3 regions of the Bradyrhizobium sp. 18BD genome follow, and region 1 is predicted to be linked to each of the others. Evidence: predicted binding sites of a transcription regulator. Region 1 holds the regulator's gene; each other region holds the start of a gene.

Region 1 (4,154 bases):
GGTTTGACCGCGGTGCATGTGACCTCGCCCCAGGATGTCGGCAACGCGCTGAGGGCGCTGGGAATCTGACTGGCATTCCGCCATCGCGCCATCCGGTTCCCGGAACTCATTCCGCCGAAAATGAGGAACCAAATTACTTTGTGCATTTTTGTACGGAGTTCGGGGAACGAATGTCCCGTTCAGGACTCATGAGTCCGTTGGGAATTCTACATCGGACCTATCGTCGTGTTGGGCAAAACCTACCTCACCAAGCAGGCCTCCCTGCTGATGAAATTCGCCAGAACCACTTCGGATTCTGACCTCTCCGCAAAGTTGATCAGCAAGGCCGCCGACCTGAAAGCCCAGGCCGACCCGATGCCCGACAAGGATCAGGGGCCGATTGCGCCGGACGTCAGTCCGGGCAAACAGCCGGAGACCTGACCGATGCTGGCCGTGGCTCTCGTCTTTCTCGTCCTCGCCATGGCCACCCTCGTGCCGGTCTGTCTCGCCTTCCGGATCATGCCGCGGCGGACGTGATGCTGCCTCTCATCGCCAAGCGCATGACGCAGGATAAATCATCCCGCGCGGCCACCCGTTTTGCCTCTGTGCCTGCACTCGGCTAGAACTCTCGCCGCCGATTTGCCCGAACGGGCGCAGCTGGAGTTTTCACCGTGGCCCTGATGCCGGTTTCTGACGCGCTCGCCGCGGTGCTTGCCGGCGCAGAGCCGCTGCCCGAAGAATCGGTCGCTCTCGACCAAGCCTTTCACCGCGTGCTCGCCCGCGACGTCGCGGCGCAGCGGACCCAGCCGCCGCAGGCGATGTCGGCGATGGACGGCTATGCGGTACGCGCGGCGGACGCAGCGAAGGTCGATGCCCAGCTCACCGTGATCGGCGAGGTCGCGGCGGGCCGGCCATTCGCCGGAACGGTCGGTGCCGGCCAAGCCGTGCGGATCTTCACCGGCGGCGTCGTGCCTGACGGCGCCGACGCGGTCGTGATCCAGGAGGACACGGTCGCAGACGGCAAGCGCATCACGATCAAGGAAGCCGCGGTGACGGGACGGCACATCCGCCCCGCCGGCGTCGACTTCTCGGAAGGCGACGTGCTGCTGCGCAAGGGAGCCCGGCTCACCGAGCGCGACCTCGCCCTCGCCGCCGGGATGAACCACCCGCTTCTGCCCGTCCGTCGCCGCCCGAAGGTTGCGGTCCTCGCCACCGGCGATGAGCTGGTGATGCCGGGCACGACGCCCGGCCCCGGCCAGATCGTCTATTCCAACGGCTACGCCCTGCACGCGCTCGCCCGCAGCGAGGGCGCCGACACCATCGACCTCGGCGTCGCCGCCGACACGCTTGCCGCCACCACCGCCGGTATCCGCCGCGCCCGCGAGAGCGGCGCCGATATCCTCATCACCACCGGCGGTGCTTCGGTCGGCGACCACGACCTGGTGCAGCAGGCGCTGCGGGACGAAGGCATCTCGATGGCGTTCTGGAAGATCGCGATGCGGCCGGGCAAGCCGATGATGAACGGACAACTCGGGGCGATGCGCGTGATCGGCCTGCCCGGCAATCCCGTGTCATCCTACGTTTGCGGTTTCCTGTTTCTGGTGCCGCTGATTCGCGCGCTGGCAGGCCAGCAGGTGATTCATCATCGCCGCGAACGCGCCGTGCTCGGCCGCGCCGTCGGCGCCAATGACCAGCGCGAGGATTATCTGCGCGCGCGCCTCGATATGCGCGACGACGGCACGCTCGTTGCCAATCCGGTCAACCACCAGGACTCCTCGCTGCTTGCGAATCTCGCTGCGGCACAGGCACTTCTCGTGCGCGCACCATTCGCACCGAAGGCCGAGGCCGGTGCGCCTTGCGAGGTGCTGCGACTGCCCGTCTGACCGCTTCGTTCGCACGCGTTCCGCGAACTTTGTCGCGTTCACGGTAAATTAAGCAGTTGCGGAACATGTATCGAACATATAGTGTCCGTTCATGATTTGTTTCGAGCATGTAGCGGCTTATCGCTGAATTCAGCGTCTCGGAATCGAACGACATCAACCGGGGGATTTTGGTCGAGATGTTAACGCGCAAACAATACGAGCTCCTGCGGTTCATCAGCGAGCGGCTGAAGGAAAGCGGCGTGCCGCCCTCCTTCGATGAGATGAAGGACGCGCTCGACCTGCGCTCGAAGTCGGGCATCCATCGCCTGATCACCGCGCTCGAGGAGCGCGGCTTCATCCGCCGCCTGCCCAACCGCGCCCGCGCCATCGAGGTGATCAAGCTGCCCGAGCTGCAGGCCGCCGCCGGCAACCGCCGCGGCTTCACGCCCAGCGTCATCGAGGGCAATCTCGGCAAGGTGCGCACCACCTCAAGCCCGCCCGCCGACGAGGGCGAGCGTCCCGTCGCCGTGCCGGTGATGGGTCGGATCGCGGCCGGCACGCCGATCGAGGCGTTGCAGACCCGCAGCCACACCATCAGCGTTCCGCCCGACATGCTCGGCTCGGGCGAGCACTACGCGCTCGAAGTGCGCGGCGATTCCATGGTGGAAGCCGGCATCCTCGACGGCGACATGGCGCTGATCCAGCGCAACGAGAGCGCCGACACCGGCGACATCGTGGTGGCCCTGATCGACGACGAAGAGGCAACCCTGAAGCGCTTCCGCCGCCGGGGCGCCTCGATCGCGCTCGAGCCCGCCAACGCCGCCTATGAGGTCCGCATCCTGCCGCCCAACCGGGTCAAGATTCAGGGCAAGCTGATCGGGCTTTACCGGAAGTACTGAACACGTCCGCGCGGCGCCCTCTGGCGACCGCGCCTTAAACGATGGAGCGGATGATTGTCCGCTCCGGCTGGATAGTCTTTCTGGTTTTGCGCAGATTATCCCGCCACCTCTCCAGCGCTAGATCCTCGGCACGCCGCACGAAGCCCGCATCGCTTCGTAAGGCCTTTGACAGACCGAGGAGACAACCATGCGCAAGATCGTCTTGAGCACAATCATGATGGCGCTGATCGCAGAATCCGCGTCGCAAGCCATCGCCGCAGAGCCGCACCATGCCCGCAAGGCAACACCGGCAGCGGCGAGCGAACAATTCCGCAATGCACGCAACGCCGTCGCGCAGCCGTCACAACCGGTCTGGCCATACTCCGGCTGGTCGGCACCTGCAGGCCGCTGACGGATAAGGCCGCTAAATGCACGGGAGCGGACTTTGTTCCTCCAGTATTTGAAAAAGATATTGTGATGGCGGCCCGCGGATCCAAGCCGCAGATTTGCCCACAACCAAGCAGAACCTGATGGGCTTCCACTCTGATAGAGGCCTGCGCCTCCGAAACAGAGGCGCGGGTTGCTATCTTCGAATGAGGAGCAACACGATGTGTGACTACAGCCTGCACGCCGTCGCGACGCGTCCCGCAGAAGTCGGCGAGACGATCGTCACGACAACCTTCCGCGGCACCTCGACGCGCGGCTTCGCTTCCGAAGCGGACATGTCCGTCGCCGTATGTCTGCTGCCGGGAACGGAGCTCGCTTTCGCCGACAACGTCCGTTACGACAATCGCTGGATCTGGACACGCACGATCAATTCGCGCGTCGGCAAGTTCGGCAAGGTCGATCCGCACATTCCCGATCGTCATCACGACGCGATCGAATTTGCCGACGGCAAATACGTGTTGGTGACACAGCTCGTCGAAGGCCAGCGCGCAACCGTGCTGCAACTGCCCGTGACCCAGCCGCTCGGCGAGCGCGAGCAGACGCCGCAAATCGTTGCCGACAGGCCGACGATCACGCGTCTGCCGATCGGCTGATCGGAGCGATCCCCGGCTCGCAGGTCGGGGCCAGAATGGAAATCGCCATCGCCGGCCGTGGCCGGCGACGTGGTGATGCTTGTGTTCCCCTTGCGTCGCACGAAGTTTGCGCGGCCCTGCCTGAATTTTGAACGTCCGCTCCGCCGGTAAATGGCCGATGCTGCCAGTGACTTGAGGCGGCGGACACGTTCGATGAAAACCTTCATTCGCGTCGTTGAACTCTGGGTGCCTGATCGCACGCGCATGCGGCTGGAATTCGGAGGAGGCCTCTACGGCGAGGGGCTGTCCGCGTTCAAGGCCGTGAGCGAGGACTTGCGCTTCGGTCATGACGAGGGCCTTCCCGGCAAGGCCTGGGCCGCCGGTCATCCCGTCATCCTCACCAAATTCGCCAATTC
Region 2 (4,154 bases), on a different contig from region 1:
TCAGCCTCGACGCCGAACACGACGTTGCCGGTCTGCCAGTTGTAGCCGCCGGTGCCGCCGACGAACCCGCCCTGCATGCGCGGGCTGTTCGCATCTTCCCAGGCACCGCCACCGACGATACCGAGGTAGAAGCCGGTCCAGTTGTAGACCGAAGCCACTGCCACCGGAGCCTTGGTGTAGGGGCGAGCCGCAAGGTCGGCAGCCGACGCGGCACCGGTGAGGGCGAGCAGACAGGCCGAAGCCAAGAAAATCTTCTTCATATTCAACAAATCCCAGTCCCAGTTTCTATTTTGACTTCCGTGCGTCGGAAGCAGGATCGGACATCGTGGTCCAACTGACGTCGTGCTTACACCAGCAAAGCCGCAAGTTGTGTGCCCAAAGAGCAACAGCAGTCACAAAACGTAATAATAGCTGACCCATTGTACCGAATTGGGAACGCCAAGCAAAAGGCCGGCGCGAAGCCGGCCTTTTTAATCCTAGCGATATCAGCGGGATATCAGTATCTGGCGATGGCTGGACCACCCCATCGATAGTTCACACGGATCAGGCCGATATCGACGTCCTGACCGATGCGCTCTGAGCGTGTGGCGGCGCCGAGCGGGGCGATCAGGAAGTTGCCGGAACCGCTGAAGCCGATGGTGCGGTTGCCGAGAAAGAGGTGATCGTACTCGATGCCGACCGTCCAGTTCGGTGCGAATCCGAACTCGACGCCGGCGCCCACGGTGCCGCCCCAGCGGGTCTCGTTGGCGCGGTCGAATTCGAGGCCGGTGACGGTGTCGTAGCTCCGGTAGCGGTCACTCACCACTGCGCCGCCGCCCTTCACGTAGAGCAGGACGTTGTTCCAGGCGTAGCCGACCTGACCGGTGAACAAACCGAACGCGTTGATCTTGGACCGATCGCGAAGGCCCGTACCGAACAACGTCGTGCTGACATTGTCGCCGGAGAAATCGGCCCAGTTGCCCTGGCCTTCGAGGCCGAACACCCAATTGGCAGACTGCCAGCGATAGCCGACCTGGCCGCCGACCGTGCCGCCGGTGGCGTTGTGGCAACCTTCGCCGAGCAGAGTGCCGGTGACGGGCGTGACGAAGTCCCAGCACTTGTGGCTGGAGCCGCCGCCGCCGTTGATGCCGATGTAAAAACCGCTCCAGTCGTAGATCGTGGCGATCACCGGAGCCGGAGCCTTGGTGTAGGGACGCGCAGCGAGATCTGCTGCGCTTGCAGGAGCCGAAAGGCCCAACGCCACTGCACCGATTGCACCAAACAAAATCTTATTCATTGCAGTCTCCCCAGTTTCAGTCCGCTTCTTGTTGTCCCCGAAGCGGCTAATCAGGCGCGACGCCCATATGAACTCAATTCCAAAGTCGAGCGTAGCTTGGCGGGGAGGCAGAGTCCGTCTCCGAAAAGCAACAGTTCGGCGACATCTGAGTTGGGTCTAACTTGATGAATGTTAAGCGCTTTTCTGTGCGCACGGGAACCCGGAAAGGTTCCATGTGGCGCCAGGCTTTTTGCCACATGTTCCCGGTTTCAAGCCCAAGCCACGGACGATCGAAGTTGCAGGAACAAATCTGGAACAAACCTGAGGTCGATGCTATATGTGGGGATAACCTGAGGGGTGACGGGCTGAGCAGCCCTCGCAAGCGTATAGGGTCGCCTCAACAGGGCGGCAGAGCATCGCGGTGCGGGCTCGGCCTTTTGAAATTCAGTGGCATTCGGAGTGGAGAGCGGCGATGGCGGGAAGCGTCAACAAGGTCATTCTGGTTGGAAATCTCGGCAAGGATCCCGAAATCCGCCGCACCCAGGACGGGCGGCCGATCGCGAATTTGAGCATCGCGACCTCGGAGACCTGGCGCGACAAGAACAGCGGCGAGCGCAAGGAAAAGACCGAGTGGCATCGCGTCGTGATCTTCAATGAAGGGCTCTGCAAGGTCGCCGAGCAGTACCTGAAGAAGGGCGCCAAGGTTTACATCGAGGGCGCGCTCCAGACCCGCAAATGGACCGACCAGAGCGGCGTCGAGAAGTACTCCACCGAGGTCGTGCTGCAGGGCTTCAACTCGACCCTGACGATGCTCGACGGTCGCGGCGGCGGGGGAGGCGGCAGCTTCGGCGATGAATCCGGCGGCGATTTCGGCTCCTCCGGTCCGGTCAGCAGCGCGCCGCGCCGTGCCGTGGCCGCTGGCGGCGGTGGCCGCAACAACGACATGGACGACGACATCCCGTTCTGAGGCCAGGCCTTCTACGGGGTGGGACGATCAGGCGCGGGTCCGGACAGGAAGCGGCCCGCGCGGCTTTCGAGCATCTGGACCAGGACCGGATCCATGAACTCGTAGTCGTCCGGAATGTCGAGGCAGATGACCCGCTTGCCGTTCAGGCTGGAGCGGAATTTCCGGTTCAGCTTGTTCCGGTGGGTCTTCTCCATGACGAAGATGATGTCGGCCCATTCGACCTGTTCGGTGGACAGCAGCACGTCCGCATGGTTCGAGATGCCCGCGGAGTCGGTCTCGATCCCCGGCCAGGTCGAAAACACGTGTTCGGCGGTGGGGCTGCGGAGGCGGTTGGCGCTGCAGACGAACAGGACGTTGGTCATTTCACCGCTCCAGGAGAACGATCGGGGACAGCCCGATCGATCCGGCGGTAGATCGCGCCGGATTCTGGTTACATACACGCCTTCTCCTCGCTGACGAAAATGAGCCGGGGGATGCGTTTCGTCCCCGGGCTCTCTGCTCGCGTGAGGCGACAAGATTTCTTGCCAATTGCCGGGCTAAGCTCGGTTTTTCCGGGCTGGCCTCATGTGCTGCCTCAAGCCTTTGACGGGCTGCCATGTGAATGGTATTAACTTCATGTTAATCCTATTCACATGGCCGATTCCCGACCGGAGGACGCGCCACATGAGCCTTGCGCCATTGTTTGACGCCGCTCCGGCGATCCCGCTGCACGCCTTCGCGGCGATGGCGGCGTTCGTGCTCGGCATCGTCCAGTTCGCCGCCCCCAAGGGCACGCTGCCGCACCGGACGGTCGGCTGGATCTGGGTCGTGCTGATGGTCGCGGTGGCCGCGTCGTCCTTCTGGATCCACCAGATCCGCCTGGTCGGTCCGTTCAGCCCGATCCACCTGCTATCGATCTTCACGCTGGTCATGCTGCCGCTCGCGGTGTGGCGGGCACACACCCACCGCGTCGCCGATCACCGGCGCATCATGATCATGACGTTCATCGGCGCGCTGGTGGTGGCGGGCTTATTCACGCTGGTGCCCGGACGCATCATGCACCGGGTGATTTTCGGGGCGTAAGCAGCGGTTCCGCACTACCCGTTGCGGCCCCGCTCCGGGCGATGCCGGGAAGGGCGTAAGTCTCTGGAAAAACAGTCGGAAAAAGCGCTTCCCAGGACCTCGCAAGGGTGGTTATCAGGGGGCCGATGCGCTATATGATTCCCAGATAAAACTTCATCGGATTCCCCTTGGCTGACGACGACAACAAGCCCGGCGACCAGCCGGCGCAACCCTCGGACATTCGCCCCGTCTCGATCTACGAGGAGATGAAGAAGTCCTATCTCGATTACGCCATGAGCGTGATCGTGTCGCGCGCGCTGCCCGATGCGCGCGACGGGTTGAAGCCGGTGCATCGCCGCATCCTCTACGCGATGAACAATCGCGGCGACACGCCGGACAAGAAGCACAAGAAGTCCGCCGGTGCCGTCGGTGAGGTCATGGGTAAGTACCATCCCCATGGCGACCAGGCGATCTACGACGCGTTGGTGCGCATGGCGCAGGACTTCTCGATGCGCGCGCCCCTGATCGACGGACAGGGCAATTTCGGCTCGGTCGACGGCGATCCGCCCGCGGCGATGCGCTACACCGAATCCCGCCTGACCAAGATCGCACTGAAGCTGCTTGAGGACATCGACGACGACACGGTCGATTTCCAGGACAACTATGACGGCTCCGAGCGCGAGCCGGTGGTTCTGCCTGCGCGGTTCCCGAACCTGCTGGTCAACGGCGCCGGCGGCATCGCGGTCGGCATGGCCACCAACATCCCGCCGCACAATCTCGGCGAGGTGATCGACGCCTGCGTCGCGCTGATCGACAACCCGTCGCTGACCATCGACGAGCTCAACAACATCATCCCGGGCCCGGATTTCCCGACCGGCGGCATCATTCTCG
Region 3 (4,154 bases), on a different contig from region 1:
GTTCACCCCCGATCAAAGGCCTGGGGCCGCAAAAAGTTCGCTACCGCAAGATTGCGGAATCATGACGGCGCGTCGGGCCCGCGTCCTTGATGCGCGTCAGCTTCATACGAAGAAACAGGGGCGCAAGCCGCGCTGCTACTTCGGCGGTTGAAGCCCGGCGGACTTGACCCAGTCGTGCAGATGAGAGGCCACGGACCGCCGTGGCCGTCGGCGATTATCTGTACAGCAGAGTGCCGAGGCACATGATCAGCATCAGGGTGCCGAGCGCAACGGTGACGAGGGAGCGCTCCGCTTTGCTCGTCAGCTCATCTCTCGGCACGGCGATCCTCTCGACTTGATGAGAGGCAACTTAACAAATGTCAGGTTGTTCCGGCGTCACCCCGCCGCAGCCGTGCGGGCAGGGTTGCGATGAAAGCAAGAGGCCGCCCATGCGGCGGATCCGGGAAAATCAAACAGGCATCAGCTTGAGGATTGAACGACAAAAAGCCGCCCCCTCGTCACTGAATAGGGCGCTGTCCTGGACACCCGCAGAGGTAGATTGGGACACCGCGAATTCACATAGGCTAAGGCGCGATGTCTCGATCTATGCTTGCGTGGACGTCTTGCATGGACGTCTTGGCGCTCTTGCCAGCCCCGGAGAGCCAGGACTCGGAAAGCAAAAACGCCGCCTGCTTAAATGATCGCAGGCGGCGGCTTTCCAGCCCCGAGGGGGATGATGCAAAACCCCGGTAAAGCTTAGTCTGTTCGGATCAGGCCAGGGTTCAAGTCAATTCTTGTCTCGGTCAATGACGCGGAAGCTGCGCGTTATTCGGACAGGCCGGTTCGGCTCCAACGGCAACACCGCATCAATCAAATCCCCAATCGTCCAGACGCGACGCTGGCAGTGGTCCGCAGAACTTCGTGGATGCGGCAGAGGTCGTAGTGAGCCACGTAGGCTGACCGCTGCAGCGTGACCGGTGAAGCTTCTTCTCCCGGTGCTGTCCTGATCAGGAGTCCGCGATTTGAAATTATGACCCGGCCGATTCACATTTGTTGTGGCAAGGATTTGTTAACCGGGAAAAACTGGCAATGTCCGGGGCTGGCAAAGCCTTTTCAGTTCGGAATCATTGAAACCCGGAAGCATGAGGGGCCGCTGTCTCAGGACGGCGGCCCTTTGCTTTCACACCGCATAGGCGGCCTCACTTTGCCGGCGGAGTGCTGTCCTGATTAAGACACCCGCTTTGACGGAACGGATAGGACACTTACCCGCGCCGCCGCGTTGAGAGCCGTGGGGCGCGACCCAGGCGGAGGTCGCCATGGATAGAGCGGAGCGATTCTTTCTTGCGCTGACACTGGTGGGCGGAATTTGTCTCTGCGCCGCGTTCGCTTTGTGGATGCTTGGCGTTTAGGAACATTCGCGAGCTTGCCAAGTTTTCCCGAAGCCCTTCCCCAAGGGCACCATGGTGGCCCCAGCTCAATGCCCCCCATTACCCCGGAGCTGGGGCCTTTTTCTTTCACCCGCGAGGGCAGATGAGGACACGGATCGCAGGCTTGCCGCGCGGGGCTACCCGACCTTTCGCTCGTGCATGGCCGCTTCCACCTGATCGGCGAGGACGCTCAGATGATCGGCAAGACGACCAAATAGCTCCTGCTTTGCCCTGTCGGTCGCGAGGTCACGGATGAGGGCGCACTCCGCGGCGTCCTTCCGGAGCTTTTCGAGCTGGGTCTGATAGTCCTGCATAGCGCCTGCCGATTGCTTGTTTTTCCCGACTTTAGGGCACGCCAAGCAGATTGGGACATAACAAAAATCAAGTTTGGGGACCGGACGGTACCCAAATCCGGGTGCTGTCCCGATCCGGACACCCCGCCCCTGCTTGTGTCCCGTTGCGCGACACAAAACCTTGGCACAACTTGTGCAGATTAATCAGCACCGGGGTTTTGCAAACCCACCCGGGGCTGGAAAGCCGCCGCCTGCGATCATTGAAGCAGGCGGCGTTTTTATTGGTCGGCCAGAACAAGCCACTGCCAGATTCAAACCAGGTCACCGAAGCCGGAAACAGGCCAGCGCCTCAAATTTGCAAAAGAACATATTGCGAACAGAGAACAGATAGGGTACGTTGTTTTTATCGACGACCCGCTGCCCAACCGTTTGTCCCGCACCCGAATCCTCGTCATAAGGAGCACGACCCAATGTCCGCCACTGCCCTGCGTATCGTCGAAGGATCTTCCATGGACAAGAGTAAAGCCCTGGCTGCCGCGCTCTCTCAGATCGAGCGCCAGTTCGGCAAGGGATCGGTGATGAAGCTCGGCAAGAGCGACCGGTCCATGGACATCGAGGCGGTGTCTTCGGGCTCGCTCGGGCTCGATATTGCGCTCGGCATCGGCGGCCTGCCCAAGGGACGCATCGTCGAGATCTACGGGCCGGAATCCTCGGGCAAAACCACCCTGGCGCTGCATACGGTGGCGGAAGCGCAGAAGAAGGGCGGCATCTGCGCGTTCATCGACGCCGAGCACGCGCTCGACCCGGTCTATGCCCGCAAGCTTGGCGTCAACATCGACGAGCTGCTGATCTCGCAGCCCGACACCGGCGAGCAGGCACTGGAAATCTGCGACACGCTGGTGCGTTCGGGTGCGGTGGATGTTCTGGTGGTCGATTCGGTCGCGGCACTGGTGCCGAAGGCCGAGCTCGAGGGCGAGATGGGCGATGCGCTGCCGGGTCTGCAGGCGCGTCTGATGAGCCAGGCGCTGCGCAAGCTCACAGCGTCGATCAACAAGTCCAACACCATGGTGATCTTCATCAACCAGATCCGCATGAAGATCGGTGTGATGTACGGCTCGCCGGAAACCACCACCGGCGGTAACGCGCTGAAGTTCTATGCCTCCGTCCGCCTCGACATCCGCCGCATCGGCGCGATCAAGGAGCGCGACGAAGTGGTCGGCAACACCACCCGCGTCAAGGTGGTGAAGAACAAGCTGGCGCCGCCCTTCAAGCAGGTCGAGTTCGACATCATGTACGGCGAGGGCGTCTCCAAGATGGGCGAGATCCTCGATCTCGGCGTCAAGGCCGGCATCGTCGAGAAATCCGGCGCCTGGTTCTCCTATGACAGCCAGCGCCTCGGCCAGGGCCGCGAGAACTCGAAAGCGTTCCTGAAGGCCAATCCCGACATCACCGCCAAGATCGAGACCTCGATCCGCCAGAACTCGGGCCTGATCTCCGAGCAGATTTTGGCCGGCACGCCCGAGAGCGACGCCGACGGCGACGAGCCGGCGGAAGAGTAAGGCCTAACGCGAAAGTTTTTCGCGAGGAGCGGGCGCTGAGGACGTTGAGTTGCCGACGTCATCAGTGCCCGTTTTCGTGTTGAGCGTGACAGTGGGGTGGGGCGATTAAGTGCCTGATTGTGACCATAGACGCATCCACCGCAGGCGCCATCCAACGCGCCGGCCTTGCCGATCTCGTGTTGCGATCGAGCGCCGGCTGGTCTGGGGACCGCTGCCGTCCGCTGCCGAGCTCGAGGCTCGATCGCTGATGGGGCGGCTCGCACCTGACCAACGAGCGGCTCTGGCGGTGGGATCGCGAGGCCCTCTCACTGATCGCGCCTGATTAATGAGTACGTATTCGCTCGGAATGTTCTTGTCTTGCGTATCAATTTTGAGAGGTGAGTGTGTCCCATTTGATTTTATCCACGAACCACCTTGACGAAAGCGTGCTTCGCCAGTCGGGCCTGGCGAACGTTGTGCTCGGATTCTATCTACGCTTCGTCTGGAGGAAGTTGCCTTCCGAGGAACAGCTTTTGATGGGGCTGGAGCGCCGATCGGCAAAGCACTGCAATTCCGGCGATCATTGGCTTGATGACGCTTGTCGCGGCTCGCTGGAGGGATTCGGAACGCGCGATATCGGTTTCTTCGAGCTGTGTGCGAAGTTCGACTCAATTGAAATATGGGTCGATCCTCGACCAAACGATCAGCTTGTGCTGGTCTGGTTGCTGGACCTGCTTCGCCCATACAAGGAGATCACAGCGAAGCTGAGCCTGGTGCACACGGACGATCATGTTGCGCACTATGCTCCCGAGTCTGTCGCAAAATGGAAGCTGCCGTCCTTCAAGGTGGCCGACAACCATTTGGTGACGGCAAGCCGCGCCTGGCAAGCTTATCGGGCTGAAACGCCAAAACCCTGT

The links. Region 1 encodes LexA, which represses DNA repair genes until DNA is damaged. Its sites were predicted from a motif close to TGTTCNNNNTGTGTTCNG; they were not measured.
Region 2: a site for LexA is predicted at 1,556-1,573, ahead of RAD16_RS03475 (single-stranded DNA-binding protein). Genes of this name have one in related genera too.
Region 3: a site for LexA is predicted at 2,061-2,078, ahead of recA (recombinase RecA). Genes of this name have one in related genera too.

What each region holds. Positions count from the first base shown of each region.
Region 1 covers NZ_JAVAYL010000030.1:36,001-40,154, reverse strand. Annotated here, with positions in the region: gene RAD16_RS37165 (HAD family hydrolase) at 1-69, shown strand, start outside; gene RAD16_RS37160 (hypothetical protein) at 226-420, shown strand; gene RAD16_RS37155 (molybdopterin molybdotransferase MoeA) at 651-1,862, shown strand; gene lexA (transcriptional repressor LexA) at 2,039-2,740, shown strand; gene RAD16_RS37145 (hypothetical protein) at 2,928-3,131, shown strand; gene RAD16_RS37140 (hypothetical protein) at 3,328-3,759, shown strand; gene RAD16_RS37135 (GAF domain-containing protein) at 3,952-4,154, shown strand, end outside.
Region 2 covers NZ_JAVAYL010000002.1:62,688-66,841, forward strand. Annotated here, with positions in the region: gene RAD16_RS03465 (outer membrane protein) at 1-260, opposite strand, end outside; gene RAD16_RS03470 (outer membrane protein) at 497-1,276, opposite strand; gene RAD16_RS03475 (single-stranded DNA-binding protein) at 1,728-2,222, shown strand; gene RAD16_RS03480 (low molecular weight protein tyrosine phosphatase family protein) at 2,234-2,584, opposite strand; gene RAD16_RS03485 (DUF2306 domain-containing protein) at 2,886-3,284, shown strand; gene gyrA (DNA gyrase subunit A) at 3,452-4,154, shown strand, end outside.
Region 3 covers NZ_JAVAYL010000020.1:138,156-142,309, reverse strand. Annotated here, with positions in the region: gene RAD16_RS31000 (hypothetical protein) at 1,544-1,720, opposite strand; gene recA (recombinase RecA) at 2,170-3,258, shown strand; gene RAD16_RS30990 (hypothetical protein) at 3,642-4,154, shown strand, end outside.